Regions from separate parts of the Mycolicibacterium baixiangningiae genome, predicted to be linked through region 1. Evidence: riboswitches for the same ligand, from Rfam matches in the RefSeq annotation. Region 1 holds a riboswitch; the other holds the start of a gene.

Region 1 (7,425 bases):
CGGGCGCCGTAGCGGTCCGACAACCACCCCGAGAGCGGTCCGGCCACCAGGAAGCCGAAGGTCAACGGCAGCATGTAGATCGCGGCCCACAGCGGGGTGGCCTCGAAGTCGTAACCTCGCAGCGGCAGCCAGATGCCCTGCAGCCAGATGATCAGCATGAACTGCAGCCCACCGCGGCCGACCGAGGACATCAGCCCGGCGAGGTTGCCCATGCCGAAGGCGGTGATGCGGAACAGCCGGATGTCGACCAGCGGCTGGTCGACCCGCAGTTCGATGACGCAGAACGCCACCAGTGCCAGCACGTCGAAGGCGATCGCGCCGAGCACCCACGGGTTGCCCCATCCGGTGGGCGAACCGTCGTAGGGCTGGATGCTGTAGGTGATCCCGGTCAGCAGCACGGTCAGGCCGAGGCCGAGCGTCAGCGTGCCCGCCCAGTCCAGCCGGCCCGGGCTGCGCTCACCGAGTTCGCGCAGTGATTTCATCGCCCAGACCGTGCCGAGGATGCCGATCGGGACGCCCACCCAGAAGATCGCCTGCCAGTGCCATTCGGACAGCGCGCCGCCGACCACGAGTCCGAGGAACGACCCTGCAACGGCGGCAACCATGTTGACGCCCAACGCCATCCCGCGCTGATGAGCGGGGAACGCATCGGTGAGGATGGCCGCCGAGGAGGCGATCAGCATGGCCCCGCCGACACCCTGGACCACCCGCCACCCGATCAGCCACCACGCCCCCGCGTCGAGGTCGAAAGGCTGGAACGACAGCGCGATCGCGCACAGCGTGAAGACGACGAAGCCGAGGTTGTAGATGCGGACGCGGCCGAACATGTCGCCCAGTCGTCCGAACAACACCACGAGCACCGCGGTGGCCACCATGTACCCCATCAGCAGCCACAGCAGATAGCTCACGTTGGCCGGCTGCAGTGGGTTGAGCCCGATGCCCCGGAAGATCGCGGGCAGCGAGATCAGCACGATCGAGGAGTTGACCGTCGCCAGCAGCATCCCGAGCGTGGTGTTGGACAGCACCACCCACTTGTAGAGCGGGTGGTCGAGGTCGGTGGCCATCCGGCGGCGGCCGAGTCCTGTTGTCATGTGCAGTCTTCGTTCGTTTCGTATCCGACGCGGAAGCGGCGCGACCCGGGCGCCACAGAACACATATATTAGCTATACAAATAATCGCTCGGCAATTCCTATCTCCTCGCCTCGGCCTCTTGCGCTAGGTTGAGCAACGCACCACCGACCACGCGGGAGCGCGCACCGAGCGTGCTGAGAGGACAACTGGGGTTGTCGACCGTAGGAACCTGACCGGGTAATGCCGGCGTAGGGAGTAACGATGACCGACACGAGGTTCCTTCCCCTGCCCGAACCGGGCCGGACGCCGCTGCGGGTGATGACGATCGCCGGATCGGATTCCGGCGGCGGGGCCGGCATCCAGGCCGACATGCGCACGTTCGCCCTGCTCGGCGTGCACGGCCTGGTGGCGGTCACTGCGGTGACGGTTCAGAACTCGTTGGGTGTCAGAGGTTTTCACGAGATCCCGGTCGACGTCATCGCCGGACAGATCGAGGCGGTGGCCTCCGACATCGGAGTGCAGGCCGCGAAGACCGGCATGCTGGCGTCCTCGGAGATCATCGAGGCCATCGCCGACACCTGGCGGGCGCAGGGGCTTTTTGGTTCGGTGCCGCTGGTGGTCGACCCGGTGTGCGCCTCCATGCACGGCGATCCGCTACTGCACCCCAGCGCGCTGAACGCCCTTCGCACGGAGTTGTTGCCCCTGGCGACATTGGTGACGCCCAACCTCGACGAGGTGCGCCTGCTGGTCGGTATCGACGTCGTGGACGAGACGTCCCAGCGGGCGGCGGTGCAGGCACTGCACGCCCTCGGACCGCAGTGGGCGCTGGTGAAGGGCGGGCATTTGCGGTCGTCCCCGCACAGTCCGGATCTGCTGTTCAACGGCACCGACTTCGTCGAATTCGACGGGCCACGCATCGACACGGTGCACGATCACGGTGCGGGTGACACGCTGGCGGCCGCGGTGGCCAGCGCCCTGGCGAACGGTTACGAGGTCCCCGATGCGGTGGCGTTCGCGAAACGGTGGGTGACCGAGAGCCTGCGCGCGGCCTACCCGCTGGGCGGCGGCCACGGTCCGGTGTCCGCCATGTTCAGGCTGCGTGCCGATGCACCTCGATGACATCGCGGGTATCGCCCATGAACCGGCCGGGGACCCCGCGGGCGTGGTGCTGCTGACGCACGGCGCGGGTGGCAGCAGCGACGCACCGATGCTGGTGAGGATCTGCGACGAGTGGGCGGGCCGGGGCTGGCTGGCGATCCGCTACAACCTGCCCTTCCGGCGCGCGCGGCCCAAGGGGCCACCGCGGCAGGGCGCGGCGGCCACCGATCGGGAGGGTGTGGCCGAGGCGGTGTCTGTCGCCCGCGGCCTGACCGACGGCCCGGTGATCGCCGGTGGTCATTCCTACGGCGGCCGGATGACGTCGATGACTGTCGCGGGTGACGGCGTGGCCGTCGACGTGCTGACCCTGTTCTCCTATCCCCTGCACCCCCCTGGCAAGCCGGAACGCGCCCGCACCGAACACCTGCCCCGCATCGGGGTGCCCACGGTGTTCACCCACGGCACCGCGGATCCGTTCGGCAGCATCGACGAACTCACCGCCGCCGCCGCGCTCGTCGGCGGCCCGACAGAACTCGTCGAGATCACCGGCGCGCGACACGACTTGGGCTCCAAGACACTCGACGTCCCCAAGCTGGCGGTGGACGCAGCGCTGCGGCTGCTGGCCTGACCGGGCTATCGTCTTTCGCATGACGATGCCGCCGGGTCCGCCACCCCCGCCACCCGGCCGGCCCCCGTATGGCGAACCGCCGTACGGCCAGCCGCAGTACGGCCAGCCCGCCTACGGTCAGCCGTACTACCCGCCGCCACCGCCGCAGCCGTACACCGAAATGCCGCCGGCGGGGCCGCCTCCCAAGAAGAACAACAAACTGTGGCTGATCCTGGGCATCGTGGCGCTCGTCGCCGTGGTGGCCGTCATCGCGGTGGTGTTGGTGATCTTCCTGGTGGTGCGTCAGGGGACGGTGACGGCGACGGAGGTGAAGCTGGGTGACTGCCTGTCGGAGATCCCCGACGGCACCCGGGTCATGACCGTGAAGACCGTCAGCTGCGGCGAACCCCACGCCGGCGAGGTGTTCGCGGTCCTGATGATGCCCGACGGTGACTTCCCCGGTGAGGACGCCGTCACCGAGTACGCCAACCGCTGCGGGCCGGAACTGGCGACCTACTCCCCGGCCGCGGTCACCGACGATTCCGTGCAGCTGTACGTGCTCTACCCCACCGACGAGACGTGGACCGACGGCGACCGCGCGGTGACCTGCATCGCGACGCTGGACCCGCCGCGGACCGGGTCACTCAAGGGCTGAGGGGACGCAGGTTCAACCGATACCTGGGGTACCGTCTACTCATGACTTCGGAGCAGTATGACGCGGTCATCGTGGGTGCGGGATTCGCCGGGATCGGCGCCGCGATACAGCTCAAACGCCTGGGCATCGCGAACTTCGTCATCCTCGACCGCGAAGACGATCTCGGCGGTACCTGGTACGTCAACCACTACCCGGGCCTGGCCGTCGACGTCCCCACCACCACCTACAGCTACTTTTTCGAGCCGAACCCCAATTGGTCGCGGTTGTACTCCACCGGTGCGGAGATCAAGCAGTACGCCGACGACGTGGCCGACAAGTACGACGTCCGCCGGCACATCCGCTTCAACACCACCGTCGAGGGTGCGCGCTGGGACGAAGAGGCCAAGCTCTGGCGCGTCGCCCTGGCCGGCGGAGAGACGCTGAGCACCCGCTACCTGATCACGGCGACGGGCTTCCTGTCCCAGCCGCGCGTGCCCGACATCGCGGGCATCACCGCGTTCGAGGGCAGGGTCATCCACACCACCGACTGGGACGACACGTTCGACCCGGCCGGCAAGCGGATCGCGGTCATCGGGACGGGCGCGACCGCGGTGCAGTTGATCCCCGAACTGGCGAAGACGGCCGGCGACCTCACCGTCTACCAGCGCACCCCGATCTGGGTCTCCCCCAAGCTCGACCTGCGGATCTCCGAGCGCACCAAACGGCTGTTCGCGCGGATTCCGTTGGCGCAGCGGCTGCTTCGCCTGGTCACCGACACGATCTACGAGCTCATGATCACCATCGGAGTGGTGCACTACAAGGTGCCGCTGTTCCGGCGGCTCAACATGGCGGCCAGGGATCTGTGCAAGTTCAACCAGTTCATCGCGATCCGCGACAAGGAACTGCGGCGCAAGCTCACCCCCGACTACGACATCGGCTGTAAGCGACCGACGTTCTCCAACAGCTATTTCCGGACGTTCACCAAACCACACGTCCATCTGCAGGCCGACGGTATCGAACGGGTCGAGGCCGACGGCATCGTCAACGCCGACGGCACCAAGACCGTCGTCGACACCCTCGTGCTGGCCACCGGATTCGACCTGTGGGAGGCCAACTTCCCGGCCATCGAGGTCATCGGGCGCGACGGCCGCAATCTCGGAAAGTGGTGGCGCGAGACGCGTTTCCAGGCCTACCAGGGTGTGTCGATGCCGTACTTCCCGAACTACCTCAGCCTGGCCAGCCCGTACGCGTTCCTGGGCCTGAACTTCTTCAACAACATGGAATACCAGATGCGGTTGATGGACCGGCTTTTCACCGCGATGCACCGCCGGGGCGCGACGACCTTCGAAGTGACCGAGGAAGCCAACTCCCGCTACCTCGAGCGGATGACCGAAGCGCTCGGCAGTTCCCTGTGGACGATCGGCAACTGCGCGTCGTCGCGGTCCTACTATTTCAACCCCAGCGGCGAACCGTCGCTGCTCCGCCCGATGTCGACGCGGGAAGCCATCAAAGAGGCGTCCGAATTCCCGTTCACCGATTACCAGTTCGCCTGAGAGAGGACCCCTCGTGCCCCAGCAGGACAAGCGCGCCGTCACACTGACCGGTCTCGCTCTCGCCGCGACCGGACTGGTGCATTTCGTCCGACCGCAGCTGTTCGAACCGATCACCGTGGCGTCGTTCCCGCAGAACACCCGTCGCCACGTCTACACGAACGGCAGCATCGAGACGGCGATCGGTCTGGCGTTGGCCGGACGCACGACGCGCAAGCTCGGGGTGGCCGGTCTGCTCGGATACGCGGCCTACTTGGCCGGCAACACCGTTCGCAACCGGTAGCGGCCGAGCAGCGTCAGGTCCATCAACCCCGCGACGAGGGCCCGCGAGTAGGGCGAGTTGCGGTAGTGGACCAGCCTGCCCAGATCGATCGTCACGGCCATCGCGGCGTAGACCGCAAAACGGGCTTGTCCCGCAGTCCATTCCGGGCGCAGCGTCGCCACCAGGTCCGCCCACGTCTCGACCGTCGAGCGCTGGAGGTTGCGCAGGATCTGCTGATCGGCCGGTGACATGTTGAGGCGCTCGGTGTAGTACACGTAGTCCAGTTCGGGCTCGCTGAACGATCTGGCCACATGCCCGTCGATCAACCGGGTCAGCGCCTCTTCACGGTCGGCCGTGCCGTCGAGGATCGTCGACATCTCCGCCGACCACCGATCGGCCGACCGGCGGAACGCCCCGGCCAGGATGTCGCTCTTTCCGGAGAAGTACCGGTAGATGCCCGAGGCCGGCATCCCGACCGCGGCGGCGATGTCCTCCATCGAGGTGTCGCGATAACCCTTCTGGTTGAACAGCCGCATCGATTCCACCAGCAGCGCTTCGTATTTCGACCGGTGCGCGGGAGCGGTCGAGCCCCGAGGCTCCGGCACGTCGGACAGCGTGGGGAATTCGGCGGGGACGAATGTCACGACGAGTTCGGCGAGCAGCGGGCGGACCTGGCCCGCGGGCAGCTTGGCCCGGTGGTCCACGACGCTGCCCAGCACGCTGATCATCGCCGTCGACAGCGTCCACCGCTGCCGGGAGTCGAGTTCCGGGCGCAGCGCGCGCAGCGGTTTCTGAAAGCGGCGGTGCACCGTGCGGATCTGCGAATCCAGCGTCGCCTGATCGTCGCCACGCAGGAAGCGCGCCTCCCAGCGGTAGAGCCCCCCGGACTCCCGGTTGGCCAGCGCCGTGTCGCACAGTGCGCCGGCCAGGTGGACGAGTGTGTCCCGAGGGTCACCGGCGGCGTCACCGTCGTCGGCGAATGCGGTGGCGTCGACCAACTGCTGACCCAGCGCCAGCACCGCGTCACGGAACAACTCGTACTTGCCGGTGTAGTGGCGGTACAGGGCGGCCGCCGAGATCCCGACCCGCGCAGCGATGGCGTCCATGCTGACGCCGTGATACCCCAGCAGGCTGAACGCCTCAGCGGACGCCCGGGCGATCTGGGCTTTGCGGTCTTTGGGACGGCGTCGTATGCCGTCGCCGCGACCGGGCGGGGTGGGCGCCATGCCGAACACACTATCCCTGCACGTCGGCGTGCAAGCCGGGGTGAGAGAGGAATTCTCGCCGATGTCCCCACCGACGGGAATGCTCGTTAACATAGTTGGCGGGTTTCCCGAGGGGGCAACATGCGACCACGCGTTTGGCACATCGGCATCGGCGGCGCCGTCCTGCTGGCCATCGGTTTGTTCGCGCTGCGCTTCCCGGTCTTCATCGACGGGTATGACCAGTGGGGCTGGCAGATCGAATGCGGTAGCGGATTCGTCGCCAACCTGACGCAGGCCGAGAACGCTCAGGTCGAGGGCACCGACTTCGTCGCCTCGTGCCAGGACGCCCTGCTGGCCCGCCGACTGTGGACCATCCCGCTGGTCGCGGTCGGTGTCCTCGCCCTGGTGTCAGTGTTGCTGGGCGCGACGGTCAGTCACAAAGACCACAAAGACTCCGAAGCGCTCGTCAGCGAGCGCGACACTCCCTAGCATCACGTCAGTGAACGCGCCCGGTGCCGCGCTGCCGCGACGGCTCGGCCTGACCGACGCGATCGTCATCGGACTCGGCGCCATGATCGGTGCGGGCATCTTCACCGCGCTCGCGCCCGCTGCGGCCGCGGCCGGCGGCGGACTGCTCATCGGGCTGGCGGTGGCGGCGGTGGTCGCGTACTGCAACGCCACCTCGTCCGCTCGCCTCGCCGCACTCCACCCGCAGTCCGGCGGCACCTACGTGTACGGAAGGGAACGGCTCGGCGAGTTCTGGGGGTACCTGGCGGGCTGGGGTTTCATCGCCGGCAAGACCGCGTCCTGCGCAGCGATGGCGCTCACCGTCGGGGTCTATGTATGGCCCGACGGCGCACGGCTGATCGCGGTCGCCGCCGTGGTGGCGCTCACGGCGGTCAACTACGCAGGCATCCGGAAATCCGCACTGCTCACCCGTCTCATCGTGGCGGTCGTCCTGGCCGTGCTCGCCGTCGTGGTGGTGATCGCCCTCGGGT
Region 2 (7,425 bases), 1.0 Mb from region 1:
AGTATGTGGACGAACTCGGCGTCGTGGGTCACGGCCACCACCGCCGTGCCCTCGTCGGCGATCTCGGCGAGCAGGTGGATCAGCTCTTCCCAGGTGCGGCGGTCCTGCCCGAAGGTCGGTTCGTCGAGGACGATGACGCCGGGTCGCGTCATCAGCACCGTCGCGACGGACAGTCGCCGCTTCTCGCCACCCGAGAGGGCGTAGGGGCTCTGGTCAGCCAGGTGGGCGAGGCGGAGTCGCTCCAGCAGGGCGTCGCCCAGCGTGGCTGTCTCGGCCGTGCCCCGTTTGAGCGCCCTGGGCCCGAGCAGGATTTCGTCACGCACCGTCGCGGTGAGGAACTGGTGTTCGGGGTCTTGGAACACGCTGGTGATCCGGGTGAGGAGTTCCTTGGAGCGCCACCGGACGGGTTGCCGATTCTTCGGTGACGGCGCGAAGGCGCCCACGGCCTCGAGGGTGCCGTCGCGCGGTGGCAGCAGTCCGCCCAGCGTCAGGGCGAGGGTCGATTTACCTGAACCGTTCGGTCCGCTGACCGTCGTGATGCGGCCCCGGCGGAATTCGAGGTCGAGCCCGCTCTGCAGGGCCGGTCCCGTGCGGTGACCCACCGACAGCTTGGCGGCGGCCAGCAACGGTTCGGCGTGCGCGGGCGGATGGCGATGGACTGTGGGCGCAGGTGCATCCGGAACCCAGATGCCGGAACGGACCAGGTGCGCGCTCTCCCGCTGCACCGTCTGCTCCGGGGTTCCGTCGGCGATGATGTCGCCGTCTTCGCCCACCACGACGACCCGGTCGACGACGGGCAGCCACACCTTCGTGCGGTGTTCGACGATGACGAGGGTGGCGCCGGTCAGGTCGGCGGCGGCGGCGACGGCATCCCGAACCTCGACGACACCGGCCGGATCGAGGTTGGCGGTGGGCTCGTCGAGCAGGATCAGCCCCGGATGCATCGCCAGGACACCGGCCAGCGCGAGACGTTGCTTCTGCCCACCGGACAGGTGCGCGGTGTCCTGGGTGAGCGGCAGGCTCAGCCCCACTGCGCGCAGCGCGTCGTGAACGCGCGGCCATATCGCAGCGCGCGGAACGCGGAAGTTCTCCATGCCGAAGGCGACGTCGTCGCCGACGCGGGAGAGGATCACCTGTGAGTCGGGGTCCTGCAGCACCATCCCGATCCGGGAGCGTCGCTCGGCCGGTCGCGCACCGTCGACGAGCAGACGCCCCGCCTCCCGGCCGTCTTCTGCACCGCCGAGGAGCCCGGCGAGTCCGTGCAGGATCGTGGACTTCCCCGACCCCGACGGTCCGAGTAGCAACACCCGTTGTCCGGGTTCGATGGACAGGTCCAGGTCGCGGACGGCCCAGCCGCGCTGACCGGCGTGCTGCCAGCCCCAACTCTCGGCCGTCACCCCTGCCCCGCGGGCCGGTTGCGCGGCCGGGGTCATTCGGGTTTGCGGCTGAGCATCACCCTGCCCGACGCGAACCGGCTGAGCGCCCCGGTCTTCGCCAGGCCCTTGACCATGAACCAGGAACCGACGCCCGCGATCACGGCGCCGGACACGACGCCTGAGGCCGTGTAGATGGCCTTGAAGGCCGTCGTCGCGTCGGGATACCAGAGGATGACTTCGTTGACGCCCATCGCCAGACCCGCGAACGCCCCGGCGGCGATCGCCACCGGCAGATTCCAGCGGCGGTAGAGGAACAGCGCGAAGATCAGTTCGGCGCCCAGACCCTGCACGAGCCCGAATTCGATGGTCAGGACTCCCCACTGGTTGCCGACGAGCGCCGACACGGTCGCGGCGACCATCTCACCGAATAGGGCTGCACCGGGTTTGCGGATCACCAGCGCCACGAGCACGCCGGCGAACAGCCACCCACCACCGGCCAGCGCCTGAAGGCCTGGGACCACCGCCTCCAGCGGGGCGGTGATCGGGTTTGATGCGATGTTCCAGAAGACGAAGACCAGGCCCGCCGCCACTGCGAGCACGCTCGCGACGACGATGTCGACCACCCGCCACCGCCCCGGGGCGTTGGTCGTGGTGGTGTGATCAGGTGCTGCGGGGTCCGTGATGTGTTGCCGGCCCATGAGGCCTCCTTGAAGTTCGAAATGTGCTGGTACACAGCGGCATTGGCTACGGGCGCGGTGCTGCCCGAGGCGCTGCTATATCAGTGATGTGTCGATGACGGTCTTCATACGCATCTCCCTACGCCGGCATTACCCGGTCAGGTTCGTACGGTCGACGGCGCGTCAGCCGTCCTCTCAGCGCACTCGGTGTGCGCTCCCGTGTGGTTCCGCCTCAAGCTAGCGCAGGGAGTGCGCCGCCGCTACACCGGGGCAGGCGCTATCGCGTGTTTGTCTCGGTCCAGATCAGCCCGGACGCGGTCTCGGTCACCAGGATGTCGGCTGCCGAACGCGGTGCGTGACCGGCGATGTACGTGTCCTCCTGTCGTGCCCACCGCTCCCAGTGCGGACGGAAGGAGTCGCCGTCACGCTGCAACGCCCGCTGCTTGCGGACGTCGTCGGGGGCGTCGACCCAGATACCGAGATCGGCCACCGCGCTGCTGGCGCGGGACAACGCGCCGACCCCCTCGACGATCAGCCGCCGGCCGGGTTCGACGCTGTTCCAGTCGTCGGCGGTACCGGTGGCCCAGTCCCAGCGCCGCCAGCATCCCCGGCGGCCGTCGGCGCGCGGATGTAGCAGTTCCCGGTAAATGTGGTCGATGGCCCAGGCCAGTCCGTCCCACCCGGGGTAGATGTCGTCGAGGCGAACCACCACGCTGGATTCCCATCGCGCGCACAACTGGTCAGCGAGGGTCGACTTGCCCGACCCGGACCGCCCGTCGATCAAAACGGTGGTGGCGCCGGCGGCGGTCAAGCGGCGGACGACGCTCTCTAGTGGCACGCCGGTCTCCATGTCGACGTCGAACGTAGCAGCGCCGATTCGCCGTCGATCCCGGTTCGGGTTCAGCCGTGCGACGGCGACCGGTTCTGCGCGTGATCCTCGGCGATGCCGTCCAATTCGGCGTCGATCTCGTCGAGTTCGAGATGCCTGCGGTCGCGGGCGAACGAAATGGCGATCATCGCGACGACGGTGGTGAGGATCGCGAATACGATGACCATCCAGAGACCGCCGTCTGCCCACAGGACCATGGCGCTGGCCAGCGCCGGGGTGAAACTGGCCAGCAGGATCGACGCCATCTGGTAGCCGATCGAGATCCCGGAATAGCGCACCGCCGTGGGGAACAACTCGCAATACAGGGCGGGCAGCGGTGCGTAGACCATCGCATGTCCCAGGGCGAGGAAGATCGTGACGCCGGCGATGATGCCCCACAGCTGACCGGTGTGCACCAGCGCGAAGATGGGCCACGCCGTGACGACGATGAACGCACCGCCGATGAGGAAGGTCTTCACCCGGCCGATGCGGTCGGAGAGCCGGCCGAACACCGGGATCATGATGATGTTCGCCGTGGCGCCGACCATGGACGCGATCAGACCGTAGGACCGTGGCGCGTCGAGAGTGGTCGTCACGTACGACAGCACGAAAGTGGTGAAGAGGTAGTAGTTTCCGGCTTCGGCGAAGCGGCCGAAGATCGCGATCAGCAACGGCTTCTTGTAGTTGCGGAACAGCACCACGGCGGGCGCCTTGCGCTTCTCCAGTTCCGACTCCATCTTGGCCTTCTCCGTCAGGAATGCCGGGCTTTCGGCGGCCCGGAGACGGATGTACAGGCCGACGAAGGCCAGCACGATGGCCATGAGGAACGGGATGCGCCAACCCCACTCGTCGAAGGCGTCACCGGAGATCCACGACGACAACGACACCACGGCGGTGCCCAGCAGCAGTCCTGCGGACACGCCGACCTGCGGCCATGAACCGAACAGCCCCCGCTTCGCACGCGGGGAGTTCTCCACGGCGATGATCGCCGCTCCACCCCATTCGCCGCCGACGGCGAAGCCCTGCGCCAACCGCAAGATGCACAGCAGCAAGGGTGCGGCGACACCGATCTGTGCGTAGGTGGGCAGGAAACCGATCGCCGCCGTCGCCACCGTCATGATCGTGAAGGTCATGATCAGGGTGGCCTTCCGGCCGATCCGGTCGCCGAGGTGACCGGATACGAAGGCGCCGACCGGCCGGGCAAGGAACCCGACACCGAAGGTGGCCAGCGATACGATCTGTCCCACGGCGCCAGGCAGATTCGGGAAGAACAAGTGTCCGAAGACGAGCGCGGCCGACGTACCGTAGACGGTGTACTCGTACCATTCGACGATCGCGCCGATGGTGCCGGACTGCACGGAGCGCCGACGGAGTTGCTCCGGCGTCAGAGTGGCGGTGGCCATGATTCTCCGATCGATGAGATGACGTCGGTTCGCGGCGACGTCTGGTTGTGCTGTCGGTGCTGGTCCCCGCTGCTTGAGGACGGCTGGGTCAGCGGATCGTGTATCCGCCGTCGATGGCGATGGTGTGACCGGTGATCAGCGCGGCCGCGTCGCTGAGGAGGAAGACGACGGCACCGACGATGTCGTCGGGTTCGCCGAAGCGGCCCGAGGGAATCCGGGACAGTAGTTCACCGGCCCATTCCGGGCGGCTCAGGGTCGATTCGGTCAGCTCTGTGCGCACGAACGTCGGGGCCACTGCGTTGACCCGGATGCCGTGCGGAGCCCATTCCAGCGCAAGCTGTTTCGTCAGATGGATCAGTGCGGCCTTACTGGTTCCGTATGCGGCCCGCTCTTCGATGGCGACCACACCGGCCTGAGAGGCGACGTTGACGACCGCGGCGCGCAGTGATGCGGCGAGCCATGTCCTCGCCAGCTCGGTGGTGAGAAAGAACTGACCTCGCAGGTTCGTGTCGAGGACCGTGTCCCAGTCCTCTTCGGTGACATCGACAGCGGGTTTGGGGATGTTGACGCCGGCGTTGTTGACCAGCAGGTCGATGCCGCCGCTGTGGTCGAGCAGTTCGGCGACGCTGGTGCGCATCGCCGCCGTGTCGGTCACGTCGACCGCCACAGGGTGCGTTCCGTACCGACGGGCGATGGACTGCGCAGCGTCACGGTCACGGCTGGTTCCGTAGACGACCGCGCCGGCCTCGGTAAGGCCATCGGCGATGGCCTTACCGAGACCGCGACCGGCCCCTGTCACCAGAGCAGACTTGCCCTTCAGATCGAAACTGACCACGGTCTGTCCGCTATCCGGTGAAGTCGTGGTCAGACCACGACACCTTCTCGCCGCGGTATTTCGCAGCCCGCACGTCGCCGGACCGCGCATGCCCCTCGAACAGCTCAACCCGGGCAGCACGCCCACACAGTTCACCGAAGAACGCGCTCGACTCGGTGTTCGTCACCTCTTGATAGGTCACGGTGCGCAGGTACTTTCCGACCCACAGCCCGCCGGTGTAGCGGGCGGCGCCGCGGGTGGGGAGGACGTGGTTGGTCCCGATCACTTTGTCGCCGTAGGAAACACAGGTTCCCTCACCGAGGAACAAAGCGCCGTAGTCGTGCATCTTGTCCAGCGCTTCGCGCGGGTTCTCGGTCAGGATCTGCACGTGCTCGGAGGCGTACTCGTCGGCGAGGGCGTAGGCCTGGTCCAGGGTCTCGACCACGCGGACCTCACCCCAGTCACGCCAGGCCGGTTCGGCGAAGTCGCGGGTCGGCATGTCGACCAGGATGGTGTCGATGTGTTCGATGACCTTGCGGCCCAATTCCTCGCTGGTGGTGATCAGCACGGCCGGTGAGTCCGGGCCGTGCTCGGCCTGCGACAGCAGGTCGACGGCGACGATGAACGGGTCGGCATGCTCGTCGGCGACGATGAGCACTTCGGTCGGCCCGGCGAACAGGTCGATGCCGACCTCGCCGAACAACTGGCGCTTGGCCTCCGCGACGAACGCGTTGCCGGGACCGGCGAGCATGTTGACCGGGCGGATGGTCTCGGTGCCGACGGCCATGGCCGCCACCGCCTGGATACCGCCCAGGAGATAGATCTCGTCGGCACCCGCCAGGTGCATGGCCGCGATTGTGGCGTCCGGCACCTCACCCCGGATCAGCGGCGTGCAGGCTGCGATTCGCTTCACCCCGGCGACCTTCGCCGTCACGATCGTCATGTGGGCGCTCGCCAGCAACGGGTACTTTCCGCCCGGGATGTACGCGCCGGCAGCCTGAACCGGGACGTTCTTCTGGCCGAGGAAAACACCGGGGAGCGTTTCGATTTCGAAATCGGTCAGCGAGTCCCGCTGTTTCTGGGCCATCACCCGAACCTGCTCCTGGACGAACTCGATGTCGTCGATGACCTGCTGCGGAACGCGAGCCATGATCTCGTCGATCTTCTCCGGAGTGAGCAGGTAGCTCTCGGCTGAGTACTTGTCGAACTTCTCCGAGTACTCGCGCACTGCGGCGTCGCCACGGGTGCGGATGTCTTCGATGACGCTCTCCACCGTGGAGCGCACGGACGCGGTGCTTCCCCGTTCGACGCTCTCGCGCTGGGGGAGCTTGAGGTCTGTGGTGGCGATCTCGCTTCGTGGCGCGGCCGCAATCGTCATGAACGTCCTTCCGTCGAGGTGGGTCTTGACCGGCGGTGCTGTCGGTCACGTACTGCGAACGCTGTGCCCGCTGTCACCTACCTCGGTCAGTGTATTCGTATGCAGTAATAGATGCAAGAGTGTGGCATAGAACGAGTATGCGTAGGCACTGACCAGCTAAATAGCCAGGTGATCTGCGTGGTTGCGTATTCAGAGGCTGTGCGGAGAACATGAATCCGTATGCACTGATGGAACCCAGCATGGAACGATCGGACATGCAGGTGAGAATGACCGGGGCGCGATCGGCCCCTCGGATTGCGAGGGGAGGATTGGATACGAATGCCGACCAGCTACGACGTCGCCCGACTGGCGGGAGTCTCGCAAGCCACCGTGTCCCGGGCGCTCAGCGGGGGCACCGTGAGCGCCGAGACGCGGAAGAGGATCCTCGAGGCGGCCAAGGCCGTCGGCTACGTGCCCAACCTGGGCGCCCGTGCGATGAAGACCGGCCGAGTCAACACCATCGGTGTCGTCGTCGCCGATCTGAGGAATCCGTTCTATCCGGAGATCCTCGACGCGCTCACGTCCTATCTGGATGCCGCAGGCCAGAAGGTCACACTCTGGAACTCGGACGGTCCGGGTAACGACGCTGCGCTCGAGGCGATCAATGCCGGCTCCGTGGACGGCGTCATCTTCACCACCGTGACAGAAGCCTCCGCTCCGCTGCGGGCCGCTCTGCGCAGGCACAGTCCGGTCGTGCTCATCAACCGCACCGTCGAAACCCTCGGGTGCGACCAGGTGTCCAGCGACAATGTGGCCGGCGGTGGCACTGTCGCGGACTACCTCCTCGAGAACGGCCACCGCAGAATCGCCTTCCTCGGCGGCCCATCCACAGCCAGTACCGCCCGCGACAGGTTCCGCGGCTTCTCGCAG

Evidence for each region. A riboswitch is a leader RNA that binds a small molecule or an ion and turns the genes downstream of it on or off. The one in region 1 is predicted to bind thiamine pyrophosphate.
Region 2: it holds a riboswitch for thiamine pyrophosphate, as region 1 does, so the genes downstream of both, I7X18_RS27955 (ECF transporter S component) here and thiD (bifunctional hydroxymethylpyrimidine kinase/phosphomethylpyrimidine kinase) in region 1, are expected to answer to the same signal.

Annotation. Positions count from the first base shown of each region.
Region 1 covers NZ_CP066218.1:703,915-711,339, reverse strand. Annotated here, with positions in the region: gene I7X18_RS03310 (MFS transporter) at 1-1,091, opposite strand, end outside; TPP riboswitch at 1,234-1,343, shown strand; gene thiD (bifunctional hydroxymethylpyrimidine kinase/phosphomethylpyrimidine kinase) at 1,333-2,190, shown strand; gene I7X18_RS03300 (alpha/beta hydrolase family protein) at 2,177-2,797, shown strand; gene I7X18_RS03295 (septum formation family protein) at 2,817-3,431, shown strand; gene I7X18_RS03290 (flavin-containing monooxygenase) at 3,473-4,963, shown strand; gene I7X18_RS03285 (DoxX-related protein) at 4,977-5,243, shown strand; gene I7X18_RS03280 (TetR/AcrR family transcriptional regulator) at 5,210-6,448, opposite strand; gene I7X18_RS03275 (hypothetical protein) at 6,569-6,916, shown strand; gene I7X18_RS03270 (APC family permease) at 6,927-7,425, shown strand, end outside.
Region 2 covers NZ_CP066218.1:5,877,757-5,885,181, reverse strand. Annotated here, with positions in the region: gene I7X18_RS27960 (ABC transporter ATP-binding protein) at 1-1,433, opposite strand, end outside; gene I7X18_RS27955 (ECF transporter S component) at 1,430-2,074, opposite strand; TPP riboswitch at 2,173-2,284, opposite strand; gene I7X18_RS27950 (nucleoside/nucleotide kinase family protein) at 2,331-2,891, opposite strand; gene I7X18_RS27945 (MFS transporter) at 2,954-4,324, opposite strand; gene I7X18_RS27940 (SDR family NAD(P)-dependent oxidoreductase) at 4,413-5,159, opposite strand; gene hisD (histidinol dehydrogenase) at 5,170-6,516, opposite strand; gene I7X18_RS27930 (LacI family DNA-binding transcriptional regulator) at 6,835-7,425, shown strand, end outside.